2 regions of the Kocuria sp. UCD-OTCP genome follow, and region 2 is predicted to be linked to the other one. Evidence: predicted binding sites of a transcription regulator. Region 2 holds the regulator's gene; the other holds the start of a gene.
What was found. The regulator HrcA, encoded in region 2, represses chaperone genes, less so after heat shock. The targets are predictions, from matches to a motif close to TTNGCACTCGNNNNNNNCGAGTGCNAA.
Positions count from the first base shown of each region.

Region 1: the regulator HrcA is predicted to act here: its motif matches at 6,335-6,361, upstream of H488_RS30720 (coniferyl-alcohol dehydrogenase).

Region 1 covers NZ_AOSQ01000034.1:50,228-59,284, reverse strand. Annotated here, with positions in the region: gene H488_RS30750 (alcohol dehydrogenase family protein) at 1-1,013, opposite strand, end outside; gene H488_RS30745 (SPFH domain-containing protein) at 1,141-2,049, opposite strand; gene H488_RS30740 (DUF202 domain-containing protein) at 2,241-2,603, opposite strand; gene H488_RS30735 (YidH family protein) at 2,617-2,991, opposite strand; gene H488_RS30730 (cytochrome P450) at 3,085-4,302, opposite strand; gene H488_RS30725 (PDR/VanB family oxidoreductase) at 4,329-5,339, opposite strand; gene H488_RS30720 (coniferyl-alcohol dehydrogenase) at 5,351-6,139, opposite strand; gene H488_RS30715 (aldehyde dehydrogenase family protein) at 6,371-7,747, shown strand; gene H488_RS30710 (MFS transporter) at 7,823-9,057, opposite strand, start outside.
Region 2 covers NZ_AOSQ01000033.1:4,384-13,440, forward strand. Annotated here, with positions in the region: gene lepA (translation elongation factor 4) at 1-1,699, shown strand, start outside; gene hemW (radical SAM family heme chaperone HemW) at 1,699-2,943, shown strand; gene H488_RS30365 (DUF4870 domain-containing protein) at 3,057-3,521, opposite strand; gene H488_RS30370 (DUF3097 domain-containing protein) at 3,676-4,539, opposite strand; gene hrcA (heat-inducible transcriptional repressor HrcA) at 4,714-5,721, shown strand; gene dnaJ (molecular chaperone DnaJ) at 5,794-6,945, shown strand; gene H488_RS30385 (16S rRNA (uracil(1498)-N(3))-methyltransferase) at 6,942-7,718, shown strand; gene H488_RS30390 (GerMN domain-containing protein) at 7,738-8,664, opposite strand; gene H488_RS30395 (PhoH family protein) at 8,954-9,057, shown strand, end outside.

The DNA of each region.
Region 1 (9,057 bases), on a different contig from region 2:
TCCCGCTGGGCGTCCGCGATCTGCTCGAGCGGGAACACCCTCGCCAGGAGGGGCCGGATCTCTCCGCGCTCGATGTAGGAGACGACATCGGGGAACACCTCTTCGTCCCACGCCGTGCACCCGATCAGGGTGAGGTCCTTCAGGTAGAAGGTGCGCATGTCGAGTTCCACGAGGGGGCCGCCGATGGCCCCGGAGGAGACGTACGTCCCGCCCCTCCGGAGGAGGCCCAGCACTGCCGGGAAGCCGGGCCCGGCGACGTTGTCGATCACGACGTCGACGCTGTCCGCGCCCAGCACGTTGCGCGGGTCGTCCCGCCCGATGACCTCGTCGGCGCCGAGGGCGCGGACCTGGTCCCGCTTGGCGTCACCGGCCATGCCGACGACATGGGCGCCGCGCCACTTGGCGAGCTGCACCACGGCCGATCCGACGCCTCCGGAGGCGCCGGTCACCAGGACCCGTGCCCCCGTGGTGATGCCGGCGCGGCGGACCATGTTCTCCGCCGTCCCGTAGGCGCACGGGATGGTCGCCAGCTCGGCGTCGCTCCAGTCGCAGTCCACCGGGAAGACCTCGTGCGCCGGGACGACGACGAACTGGGCGAAGGCTCCGTCGAGATCGGAGCCCAGCCAGGTCGTGTCCCAGGAGGAGAAACCCTCGGTGCGCATGCAGGCCCGGATCAGCACCCGGGCCCCGAGGGCGGACTCGTCGCCCCCACGACCGACGGCCGCGATCCGCCCGCAGCAGTCCGCGCCCTGGATCAGCGGGAACGGGGTTGCCGCGTTCCAGCCCCCGTCCGGTCTCGTCGAGGCGTCCCCGACGACGTCCTCGGACGCATCGTTCGTTCCTGCCGTCACCGACGACGAGTACCAGCCGAGCCTGGTGTTGATCTCGGTGTTGTTCATGCCGGCCGCCAGGACGCGGACCAGCACCTCACCCTCGCCCGGCTCGGGGACGGGCACTCGGGAGAGCACGAGACGGTCGTAGCCGCCGACACCGGTGGTGACGACCGCCATCATGGTCCCGTCTGCGACGCGTGTCCGCGGGAGGGGTCGAGTCGTGGTCATCCCTCATCCTGGATCACGGTCGGTGCTGATGCCAACGAGCTGACGGTCGCGGTGTGCGTGCGGGCGGGCCGAGGCCGCGCTACCGGTTCGTGTTCACGAGGACGTCCGCGGCGTCCCCGCCGAAGCAGTTCCAGGTGGCCGGCAGGGGCCCGTTCTCGTCGACGTTCCAGTTGTTCGTGATGGTCAGGCACTCGAGGACCAGGTTCTCCGCCGTGACGTTCTTGTTGCGCTCCCGGTCCGCCTCGGCATCGATCCTGGCCTGCTCGAGACGGGACTGGGCGCGGTCCACGTTCGCCTCGGCCTCCACGACCCGGTTCAGCGCGTCCTGGGCGGTCTGGTCGAGCGCCGCCGGCGGCAGCGCCACGGAGTCCAGTTGCACCCCGTAGGGGGACAGGCGTTCGGTCAGGGCCTTCTCCACGGCCTCGCGCACCTCTTCCACCTTGCCCTCGGCGCGGGCCTCCGCGGGGGTGTAGGACGCCAGGACGGTCGCGACCGCCTCCCTGGCCGCCGGCTGGACGAGCATGCCGTCGACGTTCGCGAACTGCCGGTACCGGGACCACAGCTCCTGGGCCTGTTCTCCCGTGATGGTCCACTGCACGGTCATGTGCTGGGTGCCGGAGCCGCCGCCGGCGAAGGCGATCGGGGCGTCCATCTCCGAGCGCTGCAACTGGGTGGAGAAGGTCTCCACCTCGGCCCAGGGCGCCTTGATCTGCCATCCCGCCTGCAGGGTCCGGGAGTACTTGCCGAGGCTGGTCTCGATCCCCACTTCACGTGCGCCCACTCGGGCGAGAGTCGTCCCGGCCGTGACGAGCAGCAGGAGCACCAGGGCGCTGACGGCGGTGAGGCCGGCCGCCTTCCTCGTGGCGCTGGGGTGGACGTGCTCGCCGTCCGCGTCCTTCCGGACGGTCTCCTTCGGGGACATCATCCAGCCGGCGATCGAGATCACGGTGACAAGGGCCAGGACGATGGCCGTGACGATGTAGAACATGGCTTCCTGCTCTCCACTCCTCGGAGTTCTCGCCTCCCACCGCCCTCGGCGCGGCAGTTCACTTGTGTGAACAATGCCATGCCGCGACATCGTGGAGGCCGCAGACCCCGGGTGTCGGAGCACCGCTCTTTGGGGGACCGGGTGCGCAGGCGTCCGAGTCGTCGGCCGGTCCGTCCCGGCCCCGAGAAGGATCAGGCGAGGACCACGACGACGTAGATGCCCAGGGAACCGAGAACGACCGTGGCCGCAGCGAGGCCGAGCACCCCGTGCACGTCGGCGATGACGCGCTCGGCGGTGATCCCGCTGGAGCCGCGGGTGTAGCGGGCCCGTTGGGTCAGCCAGATCGCCGTGCCGGTGACGACGGCGAGGGCGAAGAGTGACAGGACGAACGGCCCGTGGTGGGAGATCCAGCGCAGGCAGACGGCAGCGGCGGTGATCAGTGCCAGCACCGTGCGCCCCCAGGCCAGTGCGGTCCGTTCGGGCTGGAGACCGGGGTCGTCGTGCGCCGGACGCGGTGTCCGGGTGCCCGGAGGCTGTCGGGAGGAGCCGTTCATCGGGCGGCCTCGATCAGGTCTGCAGGACGAACACGACCAGGGCCCCGGACGCGAGCGCCCCGCCGATGCCCAGCAGGGGGGTGATCAGCGGCAGCGGCAGTGGCGCCTTGCGCCGCAGGCTGCGTTCCACATCCACCCAGCGCCAGGCGGCGCCGCCGCTGATGAGCACCCCGAGCAGCAGCAGGACCACGGCCAGGAAGGTGCGCACCGGCTCGGGGAAGAGATCCTCGGTGAAGGCCTCCACCGCGATGCCGCCGGCCAGGAACGCCAGGGAGGTGCGGATCCAGGCCAGGAAGGTGCGTTCGTTGGCCAGGGTGAACCGCGGATCCGGTTCCGTCCCACCGCCCAGCACGCGCGCCGAGAGGCGGTTGCGGTCCGGTGCGGGCATGGACTCATCCATGGATCGCCCCCCTGACGGTCCCGGGGCGCCGTGCCGCACGGGACGTGCCCACCGTTGGGGTCGGGGCAGTGCTCCGGAGCATCAGTGCGTTCGGCTCAGTGGTGTCAGGCGCAGGGGCATGCGGGCGAAGCCGCGCAGCACGTTGTGGATCCACGGGCTCGGCTCGCCGGTGAGTTCGATCCGGTCCACGCGCCTGGCCAGCGCCTGCAGGACGAGCTCGATCTCGATCCGGGCGATGGGCTGCCCCACGCACTGGTGCAGGCCCATGCCGAAGGCCACGTGACCGGAGGCGCTGCGGTCGAGGTCGAAGACGTCGGCGTTCCCGCCCCACTTGCGGGGGTCCCGGTTGGCCGCGCCCATGAACAGCAGGATCTTCGAGTCCGCGGGGATCCGGACGCCTCCGATCTCGGTGTCGACCGTGGAGGTGCGGTGGAACATCTGGAACGGCGACTCGACGCGCAGCGCTTCGTCGACCGCGAACTTGGCCAGCTTCGGGTCGGCCTTGAGCTTCTCCCACTGCTCGGGGTGCCGGGCGAGGCTGTAGAGCGTGTTCCCGATGCCGAAGATCGTGGTGTCCACCCCCGCGGAGAGCAGGGCGCGCACCAGCAGGGTGGCCTGTTCAGGGGCGATGCGCCCCTCCTCGGCGACCTTCCAGATGTCGGCGCCCAGGCCGGTGATCGACAGGTTCTCACGGGCGCAGCTGTCCATGATCCACGCGGCGACCTTCTCGCCCTCGGTGAAGGCCTCGGCCCGGATCTCGTTGTCGGCGCCGAAGGCGTTGAAGGCCATCGCACCGTAGGGGAGCAGGTTCTCCCGGCCTCCCGGGCGTAGGCCCACCGCGTCGGGGAACACCTTCAGGGGGTAGGGCTCGGCGATGTCCTTGATGCCGTCGACGTCCCCCTGGGCCACCACCCGCTCGGCCAGTTCCTCCGCGAAGGGGGCGAACTGCTCCCGCAGCCGGCGCATGGTGGACGGGGAGATGACCCCGGCCAGGCCCCGGCGCATCACGGTGTGCGTGGGCGGGTCGGACTCCAGGATCGAGGGCGGGCGCCACTCGGGTTCCTTGCGGATGTCCTTGGGGCCGAGGCCACCGCTGGAGCAGTAGGACTCGAAGTCGGTGAGGATCTCGTAGACCCACTCGTAGCGGGTCACGGCGTAGCAGCCGTGCTTCTCCAGCCACACCACGGGTCCGGCTTCCCGGAGCTTCTCGTGCAGCGGGTAGGGATTCGAGATGTTCTCGACGGAGAAGGGATCGTCGGGCAAGGACACGGCCTCAGGCCTCGTGGCGGTGACAGTCATGGTGACTCCTGTGCTGGGTCGGTGGTTCAGAGTTCCAGGGTGAGCTTGCGGCACCCGGCGGCGGCGCGGGAGACGCAGATCATCATGGCGTCGCCCGAGTGCTTCTCCTCCTCGTTGAGGATGGCGTCCCGGTGCTCGACCTCCCCTGCCACCACGCGGGTCTCGCACGTGCCGCACACTCCCGCGCGGCAGGAGGAGAGCACACGCACTCCGTGCTCCTCCACCACGTCCAGGATGGTGCGGTCCGGGGGAACGGTGACGGTGGTGCCCGTATCGGTCAGCTCCACCTCGAAGGGCTCGGCGCTGGCCCCGGCGTCGAGGTTGGCCGCGACGAAGCGCTCCAGGTGCAGCGCACCGGGGGGCCAGCCCATGCAGTAGTCCTCGATCACGCGCAGCAGCGGTTCGGGTCCGCACGCGTAGACCAGCATCTTCGCTCGCGGCAGGGCCAGTAGACCCTCGAGATCGATGCGCCCCACCTCGTCCTCCGGGTAGAGGAGGACGCGGTCCCCGTAGGCGGCCACGAGCTCGTCCGCGAAGGCCATCGAGGCCCGGCTGCGTCCGCCGTAGGCCAGGCGCCACTCGCGGCCGGCGGCTTCCGCGGCCTCGATCATCGGCAGGATCGGAGTGATGCCGATGCCGCCGGCCACGAACAGGTACTTCCGGGAGTCGACGTAGGGGAAGTTGTTGCGGGGCCCGTTGATGTGGACCGTGTCGCCCTCGGCCAGGCTCTCGTGCACGTAGGCGGAACCACCACGGGAATCGCGGGTGCGCAGCACCGACACCTGGATCCGGCTGCGGTCGGCCAGGGGCGAGCACAGGGAGTACTGGCGCATGTGGTGGGGCAGGATCAGATCGATGTGCGAGCCCGGCTCCCACTGCGGGAAGTCGGAACCGTCGGGCATGCGCAGGGTCACCCGGCGAACGCCCTCGGCCACGGTCTCGAGCCGGTCGACGAGGACTTCCTCGACCTCGTGCCGGTAGCCGTTCGTGGTCTGGTTCCCGACGGCGGGGGTGGGAACGGTGTTCACGGTGGTCATGGTTCCTCCACTCAGGCGGTCACGGACAAGGATGCGGCCACAGCGCGGTGAGCGCTCAGGCCGCCGTCGACGCACACGTCGGTGCCGTTGATCCAGGCGGCCTCCGGGCTGACGAGGAAGCCGATGGCCTGTGCGATGTCGTCCGGCTGCCCTGCGCGGCCCAGCAGGGCGACGGCGCCCTCGACCTTGTCGCGGCCGTGGTCCATCTTGAAGTCCTCCAGGATGGGGGTCTGGACGGGGCCGGGGCTGACCGAGACGACGCGCGCCCTCCCCAGGGAGGAGGCGGCGGCCTCCAGGCTCAACCAGCGGACACACTCCTTCGAGAACCGGTAGGAGTTCCCCGTGACCTCAGGGTCCGCACCGGCCAGGTCCAGGGCCGTCTCCCGGTGCTCGACGGACGTGAACGCGACGATCTGCTCGCGGCGCTCGGTCCAGCCACTGGCCACGTTGGAGGCCAGGTTGACGACCACGCCGCCCTGGACGAGCTTGGGCAGCAGAGCCCGGGTCAGATCCCGGACGCCGAAGACGTTGACGGACAGCACCAGACGCCAGGGGGCTGTGCCGGGAACGCCGGCGATGTTGAGCAGCCCGTTGATACCCTCCGGGATCCGTCCGGCGGCCGCGGCCACCCCCTCGGCCGTGGAGAGGTCCGCCTGGACGAAGGCCCCCGGGAACTCCGCGGGCGTGTTGCGGTCCACGCCGATCACCTCCGCGCCGGCATCGCGCAGGAGAGCTGCGGTGGCAGCACCGATGCCGGAGGCGGCGCCGGTGACGACGAATGTCTGTCCGTCGAGGGTCATGGACGTGGTCCTTCCAGAAGAGTGGCCCCTGCACGCTCGAATGGATCCTCCGCGTGCGGTTCGGCTGGTTCGACTCCACTATGTGGCCTGGCGTACTCCCGGTTCATCTCTCCTTTTCACTGGGTGGAAGATGGCGTGTGTCCGGTCACAGGCGAGCTCGAAGCTGGGAACAGGGGAAGTCCGCCCACCGGTCGGTGGGCGCTTCCGGAGCATGAGCGACAAGGAGATCCGGTGCCTGCCACCTACGAAGTCATCGACCCGGCCACGCTGGACACGGTCGGAGAAGTTCCGCTGCACCAGCCTGAGGACGTCGAGCGGGCGATTGCCGCCGCGGCCGCGGTCGCCCGCCACTGGGCCGCGGACCGTGAAGTCCGCCGGACGGCGCTGCGCCGGGCCTCCGAGGCGGTGCTGGCCGAGGCCGAGGGCCTCGGCCGGATCCTCTCGCTGGAGCAGGGCAAGGTCTGGGCCGAGGCCACCCAGGAGTTCAAGGTCGCGGCCGGGCTGCTGCGCCACTACGCCGACCTCGACTGGGACCTGGTCGAGACGCTGCCCGTCCGCGGCGACCGCTCCGTCCAGGTCCAGTACGCCCCCGTGGGACTGGTGGGCGCCATCACGCCCTGGAACTTCCCGATCTCCCTGCTGGCGGTGAAGCTGGCCCCGGCGCTGGTGGCCGGGTGCACCGTGATCGCCAAGCCGTCCCCGTCCACCCCGATGTCCACCCGCGCGCTGGCCGAGGTGCTCAACCGGTTCCTGCCCGAGAACGTGCTGCAGGTCGTCACCGGCCGCGGTGTCCTCTCCAGGGCGCTGTCCGAGATGCCGGGCGTGCGGAAGATCTCGTTCACCGGGTCCACGGAGATCGGGGCCGCCATCATGGCCCAGGCCGCACCGACCGTGAAGAAGGTGACGCTGGAGCTGGGCGGCAACGATCCGGCGATCGTGCTGCCGGATGCGGACCTCGAGTTCACGGCCGCCCGGATCGCCGGCTCCGCCTTCCGCAACGCCGGCCAGGTGTGCATGGCGGTCAAGCGGGTCTACGTCCCGCGGGACCGGTCGGCGGCGCTGACGGAGGCCCTGGTGGAAGCCGTCTCCGCGCTGCGGATCGGCCACGGCGTGGCCGAGGGCACCACCATGGGGCCGATGCACACCAGCGGACAGCAGCAGCTGGTGAAGGACTACGTGGCGCGGGCCGTGGCCGAGGGCGGGCGCATCGCCCACGGCGGGGAGCACGGCACGGACCTGCCGGGGCACTTCCTGGAGCCGACCGTCGTCGCCGACGCCCCGCACCACACGGATCTGGTGGCGTGCGAGCAGTTCGGTGCGGCGCTGCCGGTCGTGGCCTATGACGACCTGGACGCCACCGTGGAGGAGCTCAACGCCCAGGAGTTCGGCCTGGGCGCCTCGGTCTGGTCCCCGGACCTGGAGCGGGCCCACGAGGTGGCTGCCCGGCTGGAGGTCGGCACGGCGTGGATCAACCAGCACACCGTCGTGGAGCTGGACGCCCCGTTCGGAGGGTGGAAGGGCTCCGGGCTGGGGCGTGAGCGCGGCCGGTGGGGGCTGGGGGAGTACCTGGAGCCCCGCACCGTCAACGCCCGTCCGCACACCGGCTGACGCCGGCGGCACGGACGGCGAAGGGGCCCCGCACCGGGAACGGTGCGGGGCCCCTTCGCCGTCCGGACGAGCCGCTCAGGCCTCGATGCCCAGGCGGAGTCGCTGCTTCTGCTGGTTGACGGACGCCAGGGCGAGCACGCCGAAGGCCACCAGCAGGATGGCGGTGACCTGGAAGGCCAGCCGGTACCCGTCGGCCGGTGTGGCGGCTCCGCCGATCAGGAAGCCGCCGACGGCCGGGGCGAACACGCCGCCGGTGGTGAGCACGGCGTTGGCCACGTTGAGGTGCCCACCGCGCTGGGAGATCGTGGTCAGCTCGCCCACGATGAGGTAGGTGATGGCGAACATGGCCGGGGCGGTGCCGAACCCGATGCTCATCAGGGCCACCCCGAGGACCGGCGATGAGACGAACGTGGAGGCCAGCAGGGCGGTGCCGGCACCGGCCCCGGCCAGGCCCAGGGTCCACCCGCGCGAACGCCGGCTGGGCACGCCCCGCTGATCCATCCGCTGGATCAGGATGCTCAGACCGATCGTGGCGATGACGCCCCACGCCGCAGGCAGGGCGATGAGGGAGCCGGCCTGCTGCCCGCTGAAGCCCATGACGTTCTGGAAGTACGCCGGGCCCCAGGACATGGCCAGCGTGAAGGTCCAGTAGGCGAAGAACGATGCCATGACGGCGAAGATCCAGGTCGGGTTCATGATGCTGCGGAAGAAGGGGACCTTCTCCTCGTTGACCCGAGAGGCCCCGGGGGCGGAGACGGCGATCTCGGTGCCCTCGATCTCGCGCTCGGCCGCCAGAGAGGTGTAAGGCCCTTCCTTGCCGAGGACCATCCAGGCCGCGCACCACAGCACCCCGACCACGGCCAGGACGACGAACGCCGTGCGCCATCCGTGCTGGGCGATGACCCAGGCGAGCACCGGGGCGAAGGCCACGATGCCCAGCGTCACTCCGGAGGAAGCCACCGCGGCCGGGGTCGCCCCCTTCTTCGAGGGGAACCACTTGTAGACCGCGTGCATGAGCACCGGGGCGAGCGGGCCCTCACCGGCGCCCAGCGCCAGCCGGGACACCCACAGTGCCGGCAGGGTGGCGAAGACCACGACCGGCATCACCGACAGCGACCAGATCAGGCACAGCACCAGCAGGATGGTCTTCGCCCGGAACTTGTTGGCCAGCGGGGCCGCCACCAGCTGTGCCAGCCCGAAGGTGAGGAACATGGCACTGGCGACCAGCCCGAACTGTTCCGGGGTGATGTCCAGCTCCTCCATCAACGGCACCGCGGCCAGGCCCAGAACGGCCTTGTCGGCCCAGCTGA
Region 2 (9,057 bases):
CCAGTACCTGGACCGGATGGACATCGAGCGCGAGCGCGGCATCACCATCAAGTCCCAGGCGGTGCGGATGCCCTGGAACGTGGGGGGCACGGACTACGCGCTGAACATGATCGACACCCCGGGGCACGTGGACTTCACCTACGAGGTCTCCCGCTCCCTGGCCGCCTGCGAGGGCGCGCTGCTGCTGGTGGACGCCGCGCAGGGCATCGAGGCGCAGACCCTGGCGAACCTGTACCTGGCCATGGAGAACGACCTCACGATCATCCCGGTGCTGAACAAGATCGACCTGCCCGCGGCCCAGCCGGAGAAGTACGCCCAGGAGCTCGGCAACCTCATCGGCGTGGACCCCGAGGACGTGCTGCGGGTCTCCGGGAAGACCGGTGAGGGCGTCGAGGCGCTGCTCGACCGGATCGTGGAGCTGGTCCCCGCCCCGCAGGGGGACGCGGACGCGCCCTCGCGGGCCATGATCTTCGACTCCGTCTACGACACCTACCGCGGCGTGGTCACCTACATCCGCGTGGTCGACGGCAAGCTGACCCCGCGGGAGCGGATCCGGATGATGTCCACCGGCGCGCAGCACGAGCTGCTGGAGATCGGGGTCATCTCGCCCGAGCCGAAGCCCACGGAGGGGCTCGGCGTGGGCGAGGTCGGCTACCTCATCACCGGGGTCAAGGACGTGCGCCAGTCCCGGGTGGGGGACACCGTGACCAACCACCAGCGGCCGGCGGCCGAGAACCTGGGCGGCTACGAGGACCCCAAGCCGATGGTCTTCTCGGGGCTGTTCCCCATCGACGGCTCCGACTACCCGGTCCTGCGCGACGCCCTGGACAAGCTCCAGCTCAACGACGCCGCCCTGGTCTACGAGCCCGAGAACTCCGCGGCCCTGGGCTTCGGCTTCCGGTGCGGGTTCCTGGGCCTGCTCCACCTCGAGATCGTCCGGGAGCGCCTCGAGCGCGAGTTCAACCTGGACCTGATCTCCACGGCGCCCTCCGTGAGCTACAACGTCACCCTCGAGGACCGCTCCGAGCGCGCCGTCACGAACCCCTCCGAGTTCCCCGAAGGCAAGATCGCCGAGATCCGCGAGCCCATGGTGGCCGCGACGGTGCTGGCCCCGTCCGAGTTCATCGGCGCGATCATGGAGCTGTGCCAGTCCAAGCGCGGTCAGCTCAAGGGCATGGACTACCTCTCCGAGGATCGGGTGGAGCTGCGCTACCGGCTGCCCCTGGCCGAGATCGTCTTCGACTTCTTCGACCAGCTCAAGTCCCGCACCAAGGGCTACGCGTCCCTGGACTGGAAGGCCGAGGGCGAGGAGGCCGCGGACCTCGTGAAGGTCGACATCCTCCTGCAGGGCGAGCCGGTGGACGCCTTCAGCGCGATCACCCACCGGGACAAGGCGTACGCCTACGGGGTGATGATGACCGGCAAGCTGCGCGAGCTCATCCCGCGGCAGCAGTTCGAGGTGCCCATCCAGGCGGCCATCGGCTCCCGGGTGATCGCCCGCGAGAACATCCGGGCGATCCGCAAGGACGTGCTCTCCAAGTGCTACGGCGGCGACATCTCGCGCAAGCGCAAGCTGCTCGAGAAGCAGAAGGAGGGCAAGAAGCGGATGAAGATGGTCGGCCGGGTGGAGGTCCCCCAGGAGGCGTTCGTCGCGGCGCTGTCCTCCGACGAGTCCGGGGCGAAGGACAAGAAGAAGTAGTGGCCCCCGCCCAGCCGGAGGGCCTGCCGGGCCCGCTCGACGGACTGCTGCCGCCCTCCGCCGCGGTGGGCTCCGCCGACCGCACGCTCAGCCTCTACGTGCACGTGCCGTTCTGCGCGGTCCGGTGCGGCTACTGCGACTTCAACACCTACACGGCCGTGGAGCTCGGGGCGGGGGTGTCCCAGGACGCCTACGCCGGGGACGCCGCGGCGGAGGTCCGCTGGGCGCGCCGGGTGCTGGAGGACTCCGGGGTGGCTCCCCGCCCGCTGCACAGCGTGTTCTTCGGCGGCGGCACCCCCACGCTGCTGCCCGCCGAGGACCTCGCCGCGGTCCTGGCGCAGGCCGCGGAGAGCTTCGGGCTCGCGGCGGGCGCGGAGGTGACCACCGAGGCGAACCCGGACTCCGTGACGCCCGAGTCCCTCGCGGTGCTCACGGCGGCGGGGGTGACCCGGGTGTCCTTCGGGATGCAGTCGGCCGTCCCGCACGTGCTCGCCGTCCTGGACCGCACGCACGACCCCGACAACGTGCCGCGGGCCGTGCGGTGGGCGCGCGAGGCCGGCCTGGGCGTCAGCGTGGACCTCATCTACGGCACCCCGGGGGAGTCCCTGGCCGACTGGGAGCACTCGGTGCGCACGGCGGTGGGCTACGAGCCCGACCACGTCTCCGCGTACTCGCTGATCATCGAGCACGGCACGAAGCTCGCGGCGCGGATGCGGCGCGGGGAGGTGCCGCCGATCGACGAGGACGACCAGGCCGACAAGTACGAGCTCGCGGACCGGGTCCTCGCCGAGGCCGGCTTCGAGTGGTACGAGGTGAGCAACTGGGCCCGGCCCGCCGAGGGCGCGGACGCCGGCGCCCACCGCAGCCGGCACAACCTCGCCTACTGGCGCAACCAGGACTGGTGGGGGATCGGGCCCGGGGCGCACTCGCACGTGGGCGGGACGCGCTGGTGGAACCTCAAGCACCCCGTGCCCTACACGAACCGGGTGCGCGCCGGGCAGTCGCCGGCGGCCGGGCGCGAGATCCTCGACGCGGACACCCGCCACCTCGAGCGGGTGATGCTGGAGGCCAGGATCCGCGACGGCCTGCCCACGACCGCCCTGGCCGGCGGCGGGCGGACCGCGGTGGCCGGGCTGATCGCCGACGGGCTGGTGGAGCCCGCGGCGGCGCTGCGCGGCTCGCTGGTGCTGACCCTGCGGGGCCGGCTCCTCGGCGACGCCGTGGTGCGGCGGCTGCTCGCCTGACGGGGGCACCCCGGCCGGGGCGCCCGCACGAGGAACGGACGCACCCGTCGGGAACGGACGCACCCGTCGGGAACGGATGCGTCCGTCAGGGACGTCCCCGGCGCGGACCGGGATCAGCCGCGCGCGGCGCGCCCCCGGGACCGCTCGCGGAGGCGCTCGACGAGCCGGTCGTAGAGCCGGGTGTTGAAGCGGTAGAGGTGCGGTTCGCCGCGGTTGACCCGGACCCCGCCGATCAGGGAGCCGACGGCGAGCAGCAGCCACGCGGCGGCGGCGGCGAGCGCGAAGAACCAGCCGATGAACGGCACCGGGGCGAGCAGGATCCCGGTGACCACCACGAGGGTCGGCAGCAGGGTGAAGTTCATGGCCTCCATCGACTCCTGCTCCGTGAACGGGCCGCGCCCGCGGAAGACGCGGTGGACGAGGAACGAGGGGAGGAAGCCGATGACGCCGCCGAAGTGCGCCAGGGTCGCCCACTGGTGGTCCTCGGTGACGGTCAGCGGCTGGGCCACGGGGGAGAGGCCCTCGAACGGGGCCCCGGCGTTGTCGCGGCTCGATCGGGGGTCGGTCTGCACGGGCACGGATGTCCTTCGGCGGTGGGACCGCGGCAGGGCCGCGGAGGGTGGGTGGGACACGACCATCCTACCGACCGGCCCGGAGGGCGGAGGCTCGGCCCCGCGCCCGTGTGCCTTTGTGACGATCTGCTGGGCGTTGCCCGTGCGCGGGGGCGGCGGGTCAGGCGCCGGGGGCGGTGAGGAAGTCGATGAGCTCCTCGACCCGGCCCAGCAGGGACGGCTCGAGGTCGGCGTAGCTGTCCACGCGGGACAGGATGTGCTGCCAGGCCCGGCCGAGGTCGCCGGGGGTGCGGTGCGGCCACCCGAGGGCGGCGGCGGTGCCGGTCTTCCAGTCCGTGCCGCGCGGGACCACCGGCCAGGCGTCGATGCCGAGGGTGCGCGGCCTGACCGCCTGCCAGATGTCGACGTAGGGGTGGCCCAGCACCAGGACGTTGCCCGCGGCGCCGGGCAGGCGCATGGTCTCCGCGGCGATCCTCGACTCCTTGGAGCCGGCCACGAGGTGGTCGACGAGGATGCCGAGCCGCCGCCCGGGGCCCGGCCCGAACTCCCGCACGGCGGCGGGCAGGTCATCGATGCCGTGCAGGGGCTCCACGACGATGCCCTCGACCGCCAGGTCGTGGCCCCACACCTTGGCCACCAGCTCGGCGTCGTGGTAGCCCTCGACCCACACCCGGGAGGCCTTCGCGGTGCTCGCGCGCAGCCCCTCGACGGCCACGGAGCCCGAGCGCGTGCGGGAGGGCTTGCGCGCCGCGGGGGCCCGGCGGGGCTCGACGACGACCACGGGCTCGCCCTCGAGCAGGAACCCCGGTCCCAGGGGGAACGCCTTGACCCGCCCCCTCCGGTCCTCGAGCCCCAGCACGCGCATCCCGCCGATGGTCTCCAGGGACACGACCGCGCCGACCCAGCCGGTCGTGACGTCCTCCAGGAGCATCCCCGGGGCGACCGGGACCTCCGCGGAGACCGGCCGGCGGCGGGCGAGGGCGTCGTCGTCGAGGCTGCGCGGCCCCCAGCCGTGGTGGCTCATGGTCGTCCTCCCGGGTCGCGGTGCCGCGCGTCCGGCGCGGATCAGCCGGAAGCGTACCAAACCGCGGGGGCGACCGGCCGTCGGACACGGGGGCTACACTGGACGCCGTTGGCACTGTGGCCACCCGAGTGCCAGGGCATCTTCGGGGGCGTGGACGAACCGGGGAGGAGCGACGTGAACCATCCGAGACGACTGCAGATCCTGCAGGCCATCGTGGAGGACTACGTGCACTTCCGCGAGCCGGTCGGCTCCAAGGCCCTCGTGGACCGGCACCGGCTCGGCGTCTCCTCGGCCACCGTGCGCAACGACATGGCCGCGCTCGAGGAGGAGGGCCTGATCACGGCCCCCCACACGAGTTCGGGCCGGATCCCCACGGACAAGGGCTACCGCACGTTCGTCGACCAGATCGCGGCCGTCAAGCCGCTCTCGGGTCCGGAACGGCGGGCCATCCAGCGGCTGCTGGACGACGCCGCGGACATCGACGACGTCATGGAGCGCACCGTGCGGCTGCTCGCGCAGCTCACCCAGCAGGTCGCGGTCGTGCAGTACCCGCACGCCTCCGGGGTCACCGTGCGCCACGTCGAGGTCGTGGACCTCGGCGCCGGCCGGGTGCTGGTGGTGCTCATCCCGACCAACGGCCGGGTGGCGCAGCGCGTCGCCGTGCTGCGGGCGCCGCTCGAGGAGTCCCAGCTGCTCGAGCTGCGCGCCCGGGTGCTGGCCGCCGTGGTCGGGCGCTGCCTGACCGCGGTGCCGGACGCCCTCGCCGTGATGACCGCGAGCACGGCCCCGCCGCTGCAGCCGGCCGCCGCCGCCGTGGCGGAGGCCGTCGGCGCCCTCGCGGCGGGCGGGGCCGAGCACCGCATGGTCATGGCCGGCACCGCCAACCTCGCCCGCTCCACCGGGGACTTCCACCTGAGCATCGGCCCGGTCCTCGAGGCCCTCGAGGAGCAGGTGGTGATGCTCCGGCTGCTCTCCGAGATGGAGCAGGACGCCCGCGGGGTGGCCGTGCGGATCGGCACGGAGAACGCCGAGGGCCCCCTGTCCGAGGCCGCCGTCGTCGCCACCGGCTACGGGCCGCAGTCCAAGGTGGGGGTCGTGGGCCCCATGCGCATGGACTACCCGTCCACGATGGCCGCCGTGCGCGCCGTCGCCCGCTACCTCTCCCGTATCCTCGGGGGCTGAGCCCCCGCGGGCCCCGTCCCCCGGGGCCCACCAGCGAAACCCACCACAGACCTCTCGACAGAACGGACCACGGTGAGCGATCACTACGAGACCCTGGGCGTGTCCCGGGACGCCAGCCAGGAAGAGATCAAGAAGGCCTACCGCAAGAAGGCCCGCCGGCTGCACCCCGACGTCAACCCCGGCCCGGAGGCCGCCGAGGACTTCAAGCGCCTCTCCCACGCCAACGACGTCCTCTCCGACCCCGAGAAGCGGCGCGTCTACGACGCGACCGGCAACGAGAACGGCACCGACACCGGCTTCGGCGGGGGCTTCCCCGGCACGGGGTTCGGCTTCGCCGACATCTTCGACACCTTCTTCCAGGGCGCCGGCGGCGCCGGCTCCGGCCGGCGCGGACCCGCGTCCCGCACCCGCCAGGGCCAGGACGCCCTGATCAACGTCCGGGTCACCCTCCGGGACGCGGTCTTCGGCACGGAGAAGAAGATCACCGTGGACACCGCCGTGGTCTGCCCCACCTGCGACGGCACCTGCTGCCAGGCGGGCACCCAGCCCGAGACCTGCGACGTCTGCCACGGATCCGGCCAGGTGCAGCGCCAGGTCCAGTCGATCCTCGGGACCGTGGTCACGGCGGCGCCGTGCGCCACCTGCCAGGGCTTCGGCACCGTCATCAAGCACCCGTGCCACGAGTGCTACGGCGAGGGCCGCGTGCGCGACCGCCGCCCGCTGACCGTCAAGATCCCCGCCGGCGTCTCGACCGGCAACCGGATCCGCCTCTCGGGTCAGGGCGAGGCCGGCACCGCAGGCGGGCCGAACGGCGACCTCTACGTCGAGCTCAAGGTCGATCCCGACCCCACGTTCGAGCGCCAGGGCGACGACCTGCACGCCCGCGTCCGGGTGCCCATGACCTCCGCGGCCCTCGGCACCACCGTGACCCTCGAGACCTTCGACGGCGAGCGCGAGGTGCCCGTCGCCCCCGGCACGCAGACCGGCCACACCGTCACCCTGCACGAGCTCGGTGCCACCCGGCTGCGCGGCGGCGGCCGGGGCGAGCTGTTCGTCCACCTCGAGGTCGAGACCCCCACGGCGCTCGACGACGAGCAGCGCGAGCTGCTCGAGCAGCTGTCCCGGCTGCGCGGCGAGGACCAGTCCACCGGCACCACCCTGAACTCCCCGGCCGGCTCCGGCGGCTTCTTCTCCCGGCTCAAGGACCGGTTCTCCGACCTGTGAGCCTGCCGGTCTTCAAGGTCGAGCCGGGCCGGCTCGCCGGTCTCGGCCCCGGGGCGGCGCTCACTGTCACCGGCCCGGAGGCCCGGCACGCCGTCACCGTGCGCCGGCTCGCGCCCGGTGAGCGGCTCGAGCTCGTCGACGGCGCGGGGACCCGGGCCACCGGGGAGCTGCGCGCGGGGGACCGGGACAGCATGGAGGTCGGCGTGGTCTCGGTGACCACCGAGCCCGCCCGCACGCCCCGGCTGGTCCTCGCCCAGGCCCTCGCGAAGGGCGACCGGGACCTGCTGGCCGTGGAGACGGCCACCGAGCTGGGCGTCGACGCCGTGGTGCCCTGGCAGGCCGACCGCTCGATCGTGCGGTGGAAGAAGGAGCGCGCCGCCAAGAGCCACGAGAAGTGGGTGCACACCGTCGCGGCGGCCGCCAAGCAGTCGCGGCGGGCCGCCTGGCCCGAGGTGCTGCCCCTGTCCACCACCCGCGAGCTCGCCCGCCTGCTCGGGGAGCCGGGGACCCGCGGCCTCGTCCTGCACGAGGAGGCGCACGACTCCCTCGCCGACCTGGCCGGCGCCGCCGGCGCCCCGTGGGCGGGGGCCGAGCGGATCGTCCTGGTGGTGGGGCCCGAGGGGGGCGTCGCGCCGGCGGAGCGCGAGGTCCTGGCCGGGGTGGGGGCCCTCGCGGTCCGGCTCGGCCCGGAGGTGCTGCGCAGCTCCACGGCGGGACCGGCCGCGCTGGCGGTGCTCAGCGCCGCGCTCGGCCGCTGGGCGTCCGGGACCTGATGAGTCCCGGGCGGCCGGTTCAGCCGGGGACGACCTCCACGTCCTTGTCGTCGCGCACGGTCCCGCCCTCGGCGTCCCGGCCGACGACCGTCACCACGTAGGGGCCCGGCTCCAGCTCGAGCTCGGCCCGGAACCCGGCGGTCCCGTCGCCCCGGGGGACCTCGTCCGCCGTGCCGCTCGAGACGCGCTCCCCGTCCGGTCCGGCCACGGTCCACCGGCAGTCCCGCACCTCGTCCAGCGCCCGTCCCGAGAGGGTGAGGGTCCCCTCGGACCGTTCGTCCTGCCGGGGCTCGTCGAGCCAGAGCGGGGCCTCCAGCGCCTCGTCGGGGCGGAGGGGGCCGTCGAGGCGCACGGACCCGAAGACCTCCTCGTCGGGCCGGCCGTCCACGAGCACCACGACCTCGGCCGCGGAGCCCTCCGGCAGCAGACCCGCCGTGGCCGCCGTGGCGGTCACGGTGTGCGCGAGCTGCTGGAGGGCCAGCCGGACCTCGCGGTCGTCCAGGTCCGGGCGGAAGGCCTCGGACGGCAGGTCCACGGTGATGGTCCCGCCCGGGGACGTCGAGGCGCCCACCCGGTCCACCGGGGACCACAGCGTCCGGTAGTCCGGGTCCTCCGGGGTCGCCCCGGTCATCAGCGCCGCCGCCGCCGCGATGGGGTCCACGGCCGCGGCCGCCTCGGAGGCGTCCCGGAACTCGCGGAACAGCCGCTCCTCGCCGTCCGCGCGGCCCACCCAGTAGACGGGCAGCTTCGTGGTGGCCACCCGGCCGTCCGCGGTGCTCGCCGTGGTGGACGAGGCCGGCGCGGCGCCCGACGCGCTGACCGTGCCCTCGAGGGCGGGCTCCGGGCCGGTGCCGCACGCGCCGAGGACCAGGGCGCCCGCGGCGGACAGGGCGAGCACGGGGAGCCGGCCGCGGGCGGACCGGGGCCGGGAACGGGCAGTGGCCATGGGGGGACGCGCACCTCGGCTTTCCGGGATCGGGTGGGGGGCGGTGCCGGCACCGGGGGAGGCCGCACCTGTCCCCCTGCCGGAGGACCGGACCATTCCAGCACAGGGCCCGTGGACGCCCCCAGCCGAGGAGCCCCGGCGGGCGTGACCGATACCAAATCGCAATGTGCGGCGGGCGACCTCCGGTGCCGGAGCCGCGCGGTACCCTGGGGTGAGGACGAGTCCCGTCCACCGTCCCTACCACGGCGACCCACGAGAGAGCGAGAGCACGGCCCGCGCGGCCGGACCCATGACTGAGACGCTGCCCGGCACCACGCACCCCCTGACGGCCCGCACCGTCATCACCTTCCCCGACCGCGAGACGATGGTCCGGTGCCTCGGCTCCGGGGACGA